Regions from separate parts of the Mesorhizobium sp. M0195 genome, predicted to be linked through region 2. Evidence: predicted binding sites of a transcription regulator. Region 2 holds the regulator's gene; the other holds the start of a gene.
The links. Region 2 encodes LexA, which represses DNA repair genes until DNA is damaged. Its sites were predicted from a motif close to TGTTCNNNNTGTGTTCNG; they were not measured.
Positions count from the first base shown of each region.

Region 1: NKJ12_RS15070 (ATP-dependent helicase) is a predicted target of LexA. The motif match lies at 1,632-1,649, and genes of this name have one in related genera.

Region 1 covers NZ_JAMYSV010000006.1:138,085-141,500, forward strand. The annotation lists gene NKJ12_RS15070 (ATP-dependent helicase) at 1-1,590, opposite strand, end outside; gene NKJ12_RS15075 (glucose/quinate/shikimate family membrane-bound PQQ-dependent dehydrogenase) at 1,844-3,416, shown strand, end outside.
Region 2 covers NZ_JAMYSV010000018.1:81,488-84,903, reverse strand. The annotation lists gene NKJ12_RS25950 (ComEC/Rec2 family competence protein) at 1-1,189, shown strand, start outside; gene lexA (transcriptional repressor LexA) at 1,183-1,917, opposite strand; gene kynU (kynureninase) at 2,368-3,416, shown strand, end outside.

The DNA of each region.
Region 1 (3,416 bases), on a different contig from region 2:
GTCGTGGATCTGGCGGATGGTGGCCTCGCCCAAGCCGCGTTTCGGCACGTTGACGATGCGCTCGAAAGCGAGGTCGTCGGCGCCTTGCGCGACGACGCGGAAGAAGGCCAGCGCATCGCGGATCTCGAGCCGCTCATAAAAGCGCGGGCCGCCGATGACGCGGTAATTGAGGCCGAGCGTGACGAAACGGTCCTCGAATTCGCGCATCTGGAAGGAGGCGCGGACGAGAATCGCCATGTCGTTCAAGTTGTGCCTCTGGCGCTGGTAGGCCTCGATCGTCTCGCCGACGGCGCGGGCCTCCTCCTCGGAATCCCAGGCGGCGTGGACATGCACCTTCTCGTCGTCCTCGGCGATCTTTTCGGTGAACAGCGTCTTGCCGAAACGGCCCTCATTGTGGGCGATGAGGTGGGAGGCGGTGCCGAGGATGTGCGCGGTCGAGCGGTAGTTGCGCTCCAGCCTGATGATGGTGGCGCCGGGAAAATCCTTGTCGAAGCGCAGTATGTTGTCGACCTCGGCGCCGCGCCAGCCATAGATCGACTGGTCGTCGTCGCCGACGCAGCAGATATTTACGGTGGACAGGCGCGGGCTTCCCTCCCCCTCGAGGGGAGGGTGGCCGGGCGAAGCCCGGTCGGGTGGGGTCCGTGCGGCAGTGCTCGACCTACCGGCGGCAGTGCTCGACGCTCTAGCGGTGCCTTCTGCGGCAACCCCCTCCGCCCCCTTCGCGGGCACCTCCCCCTCAAGGGGGGAGGATTGCGGCCGTTGTGCCAGCAGCCGCAGCCACATGTACTGGGCGGTGTTGGTGTCCTGATATTCGTCGACGAGGATGTAGCGGAAGCGCTTGTGGTATTCCTTCAGCACGTCCGGATTGGCGCGGAAGATGCGGATCGGGTGGCATAGGAGATCACCGAAGTCGCAAGCGTTCAGCGTTTTCAGCCGCTCCTGATAGGCCGTGTAGAGCTCGCGGCCCTTGCCGTTGGCGAAGGCACGGGCATCGCCCTCGGGGATGTCGGCGGGACCGAGGCCCTTGTTCTTCCAGCCGTCGATCATCTGAGCGAACTGCTTGGCCGGCCAGCGCTTGTCGTCCAGTCCTTCGGCCTGGATGAGCTGCTTGATCAGGCGCACCACGTCGTCGGTGTCGAGAATGGTGAAGTCGGATTTGAGCCCGGCCAGCTCGGCGTGCCGGCGCAGCAGTTTCACTCCGATCGAGTGGAAAGTGCCGAGCCATGGCATGCCCTCGACATTGCCTTCGCCGATCAACAGGCCGATGCGCTGCTTCATCTCGCGCGCCGCCTTGTTGGTGAAGGTGACGGCGAGGATCTGCGAAGGGAAGGCTTTGCCGGTGGCAAGGATGTGGGCGATGCGGGTGGTGAGCACCCGCGTCTTGCCGGTGCCGGCGCCGGCAAGCACCAGCACCGGGCCTTCGGTGGTTTCCACCGCCAGCCGCTGCTCGGGGTTGAGGCCGTTGAGATAATCGGGCGCGTTGTTCTGGTTGCTGCGGGCAGCCATGGCGCGCGCGGCAATGCCCGACGGGGCCACAGGCCGCGCGTTCGGTTCGTCAAAAAAGGGCATGTCTTCCGAAAAGCCGGACATCTCTCCCCGAATGTAGTGATTCGGCCGCGAAAGGCCAGAAGCGTCTCCGTTTTGTTCTCTGTCCAGTCGGTAGACTCACAATCTGAATGGGTCTGCTAACCAAAACGCCGGGCTTGCGATGAGCCGGCGCTGCAAAACGCCGAGCTTGCTTGACAGGCGAGGCGGGCCGGAGAAAGTTGTGCTCGGGGCAGGAGCGCAATGCCGGGTTGCCCATGGACGCGTCGCGGAGCGCACCAGTCGAAGGAGCACCGTCTTGGCTGTGGTCATCACCTCCCTGATCCTTTTCCTCATCGGCCTGGCGCTTGGCGGCGGCGGTATCTGGCTCGTGACGCTGGGCGGCAGCTGGTATTACGTCATCGTTGGTCTAGCTTTCCTTGTCGCGGCCTGGCTGCTCTACAGGCGCAGATCCACCGCGCTGTGGCTCTACGCGGCGATCGTGCTCGGCACGCTCGCCTGGGCGGTCTGGGAGATCGGCTTCGACTGGTGGGAACTCGGTCCGCGCGGCGGCATCATCGTGCTTGTCGCGCTATGGCTGTTGACGCCATGGGCGCGGCGCGGGCTTACTGGTCCCGACGGACGCGCACCGCTTATCCTCGCCGTGCTGGCATCGCTTGCCGTCGCCGGTTATTCGATGACGGTCGATCCAAAGGATATTGCGGGTGAACTCAACACTGACAAGGTGACGCCGACGGCCGATCTCGGCGGCAATGTGCCGCCCGGCGAATGGCACTATTATGGCCGTACGCCCTATGGCCAGCGCTATTCGCCGCTCGACCAGATCACCCCGGAAAACGTCGCCAATCTGCAGCCGGCCTGGACCTATCAAACCGGCGACGTGAAAGGGCCCGACGACATCGGCGAGACGACCTATCAGGTGACGCCGCTGAAGATTGCCGACACGCTCTACATCTGCACGCCGCATAATTTCGCCATCGCCATCGATGCCGCAAGCGGCAAGGAGAAATGGCGCTTCGATCCACAGATCAAGCTCAACAAGGACCGCCAGCACCAGACCTGCCGCGGCGTGTCCTATTATGCCGACGCCAAGATCGCCGCCGGCCAGCCCTGCGCCACACGCATCTACCTGCCGACGTCCGACGCTCGGCTGATCGCCCTCGATGCGGTGAATGGCCAGGTCTGCCCCACATTTGCCGAGGGTGGCACGCTGAACCTGCTCGCCAACATGCCATATCCGAAGCCGGGCTATTATTATTCGACCTCGGCGCCGCTGATCGCCGCCAACAAGATCATCGTCGGTGGCGCGGTCAACGACAATTATTCGACGCAGGAGCCGTCCGGTGTCATCCGTGCCTACGATGCCGACACAGGCGCGCTGTTGTGGAACTGGGATTCCGGCAATCCGGACCAGACGACGCCGCTGCCGCCGGGCCAGACCTACACCAACAACTCGCCCAACATGTGGTCGACGGCAAGCGCCGACGAAAAGCTCGGCCTGCTTTATTTGCCGCTCGGCAACAAGACGCCGGACCAGCTCGGCGCCGGGCGCAGCGCCAATGACGAGAAATTCTCCTCGTCGATCACCGCGCTCGATCTCAACAGCGGACAGTTGCGCTGGGTACGGCAGACCGTGCATCACGACCTCTGGGACATGGACGTGCCGGCGCAGCCGACGCTGGTCGACATCACCACGGAAAATGGCGTGGTGCCGGCGCTGGTCGGGCCGACCAAGCAGGGCGACCTCTATGTGCTCGACCGGCGCAGCGGCGAGCCGATCGTTCCGGTCAAGGAAGTGCCAGCACCCGGCGGCGCGATCGAGGGCGACCATACCTCGCCGACGCAGCCGTTCTCGGACCTGAGCTTCAGTC
Region 2 (3,416 bases):
GATCTCGGCCATCGCGGTCATCGTGGTGTCGCCGCACGAGGTGGTCGGTCCGAGCTTCCAGATGTCCTTCGCCGCGACGGCGGCCCTTGTCGGCGCCTATGCCGGCTGGTCCGACTACCGCGCCGGCAGGGCCACCACGCCGCCGCCGCGGCGGTCGCCGCTACGCCTCGCCACGCGAAAGGTCCTGCTGGGCATGGGCGGCCTGGCGATGACCTCGATCATTGCAGGGAGCGCCACGGCGCTTTTCGCCATATGGCATTTCCAGCGCGTGGCGCCGCTCAGCCTGTTCGCCAATCTGGCCATCATGCCCATCGTCTCACTGGTCGTCATGCCCTTCGCCGTCCTCAGTGCGCTGGCGATGCCGTTCGGCGCGGATGGGCCTTTCCTATACGTGATGGGCAAAGGGCTGACGGCGATGATCGCCCTGTCCGGGTGGATCTCCGAGCGCTCGCCGATCGATGCGGTCGGACTGATTTCGCTGAGATCTGTCCTTTTGGTGACGATCGCCCTCGTCATTGCCAGCATGGCGACGACCTGGTTGCGGCTCGCGGCACTTCCTTTTGCGCTCGCCGGCTTGCTAACGACAACGCAGACGCGCGTACCCGACGTATTGATCTCGGAGGACGCACGGCTGGTCGCGCTGCCGATCGGCAGCGGTGAGCTCGCCGTCAACCGGGCACGCCCGAATGAGTTCACGATCGACAACTGGAAACGCGCGCTCACATCAGAGGCTATCGTCGCGCCGGAAACACCTGGAAAGAACGATCCGCAATTCGACATTGCCGATCCGGCCGACCTACCGCCGGGCATGCCGTTCATTTGCACGGACGGTCTCTGCCTCGCCAGGCATCCATCCGGCGCGATCATTGCGCAAGCCAAGGACCGCGATACCGCACGGCCAGCCTGCGCCTTCGCCAGCTTGATCGTCATCGACGACGCCACCGCCCATAATCCCTGCTACTACGACCGGCTGGTCCTCGTCGTCACCAAACGGCAACTGGCGCGCGCGGGAAGTGCGGCCGTCTATTTCGATCCACAAGCGGCAACACGCGCCGAAATCCGCTTCGCCGTCGAAAAATCATACCGGCCCTGGCACGTGCAGCGGAAATTTTCACGCGCGGCGCGCGGCCTGCCGCCATACCGCAGAGCCGACAATCCAAAAGCCGGCACCAAGGGCGCAACTCAGTAGCGGCGGATCAGCCCAACGAGCTTGCCCTGCACCTTGACCCTGTCTGGTCCGAAGATGCGCGTCTCGTAGGCCGGATTGGCGGCCTCCAGGGCGATCGAGGCGCCCTTGCGGCGGAACCGCTTCAGCGTCGCTTCCTCCTCGTCGACCAAGGCCACCACGATCTCACCGGGGCTCGCCGTATCGGCGTTGCGGATGATCACCGTGTCGCCGTCGAAAATGCCAGCCTCGATCATCGAATCGCCTTTGACCTCGAGCGCATAATGCTCGCCGCCCATGATCATATCCGGCGGCACCGAAATCGAATGCGTCTGGTGCTGGATAGCATCGATCGGCACACCAGCGGCGATGCGGCCCATTACCGGGATCGAAACGGCGGCGACGACATCGTCGTCATTGCCGGCTGCAGGGACGCGCGACGATGTGGGCTTGCCCTGCCGAGGGGCACCTTGCCCAAGACTGCCCTGGATGACACTCGGCGAGAACTTGCGTGCCGCATTGAGGCCGGGGGCGATCGAGTCAGGCAGGCGTAGTACCTCCAGCGCACGGGCCCGGTTGGGCAAACGGCGAATGAAGCCGCGCTCCTCCAGCGCCGTAATCAGTCGGTGGATTCCGGATTTGGAAGCCAGGTCGAGCGCTTCCTTCATCTCGTCGAAGGAAGGTGGGATACCGCTTTCCTTCAACCTTTCGTGGATGAACATAAGCAGTTCGTGTTGTTTGCGTGTCAGCATAGCGACCCCCAACAGAATCAGAAAACAAACCCAGAACAGACACTATCTGTTCCAGTTGTGTTCCGCAACTGTTTAAAGTTTAATGAATGCGTTAAGGCTCGGGAAACAAACGACGTCCCCTACCGGCGTACCGTATTTTCACCGCCGCGAGCCTCATCCCCTTGATTCTGCTTTCGTTTGCGCCGTTCTGGCCTCCTTGAAGGCGGCACTGGCATCGGCCGTCGGTCGGCAAAGGGCACGGAATTGAACCCGTATCGACTGGTGCTGTTTGGTCAATGCACCGTGAACGAAACGAACTCAAAACGCCAACCTCGGGCTAACTCCAGGTTTCCACCGCCTGGTCAGGCTGCTTCTCGCCGGTGGAGCCTTGCTACGCGCTACCCGGTAATGGAAGAACAGTTGATGCGTGTCCGGCGTTGCGTTGGATTTTTTTGAGGGAGCAGGCAAATCATGACGGGAATTCCCGATCTCGTGGCCGTAAAGGCGATGGATGCCGCGGATCCGCTGCGCGCGATGCGCGACCGCTTTGTGTTGCCGCAAGGAGTGATCTATCTCGACGGCAATTCGCTAGGAGCTGCTTCACGTGCCGCCTTCGATGAATTGCGCAAGGCCGCGACCGAAGAATGGTCGCATGATCTCATCCGCGCATGGAACACGGCCCGCTGGTTCAACATGCCGCTTGAACTTGGCGACCAGCTCGGGCGCCTGATCGGTGCCGCGGTCGGCCAGACGGTGGTCTGCGACACGACGTCGGTCAACATCTACAAGCTGCTGCACGCGGCCATGGCCATGCGACCGGAGCGGCAGGCCATCGTCGCCGAGGGAGATAGTTTTCCGACAGACCTCTACATGGCTGAGGGTGTGGTTTCGACGCGAAAAGATGCGCTGCTGCGCCTCTCGGGGGTCGACGCGCCGACCATCGAGGAGCTGATCGACGATCGCACCGCCGTGGTGCTGGTCAATCACGTCAACTACAAATCGGGCGAACTGCGCGACATGCCGGCTCTGACGCGCACGGCCCAGGAAGCCGGGGCGATGATCGTCTGGGATCTCTGCCACACCGCTGGCGCGATGCCAGTCGAGCTCGACAAAGCAAACGCCGATTTTGCCGTTGGCTGCACCTATAAATATCTGAATGGCGGCCCGGGCGCGCCTGCCTTCATCTATGCGGCTGAGCGGCATCTTTCCGACATCCAGCAGCCGCTCACCGGCTGGTGGGGCCATGCACGACCCTTCGCCTTCGAGCCAGGCTATGCGGCCGGCACCGGCATCCGCCGGTTTCTGTGCGGCACCCAGCCGATCCTTTCGATGCGCACGCTGAAGGGCGCGCTCGACATCTGGGACGATGTCGACATGACTGCGGTGCGCAAGAAGAGCATCGCACTGGCCGATCTGTTCATCGAGCTTGTCGAGGCAAAGTGCGGCACTTACGGCCTCACGCTCGAAAGCACGCGCGATGGGGAAAAACGCGGCAGCCAGATTTCATTCATGCATGAGCA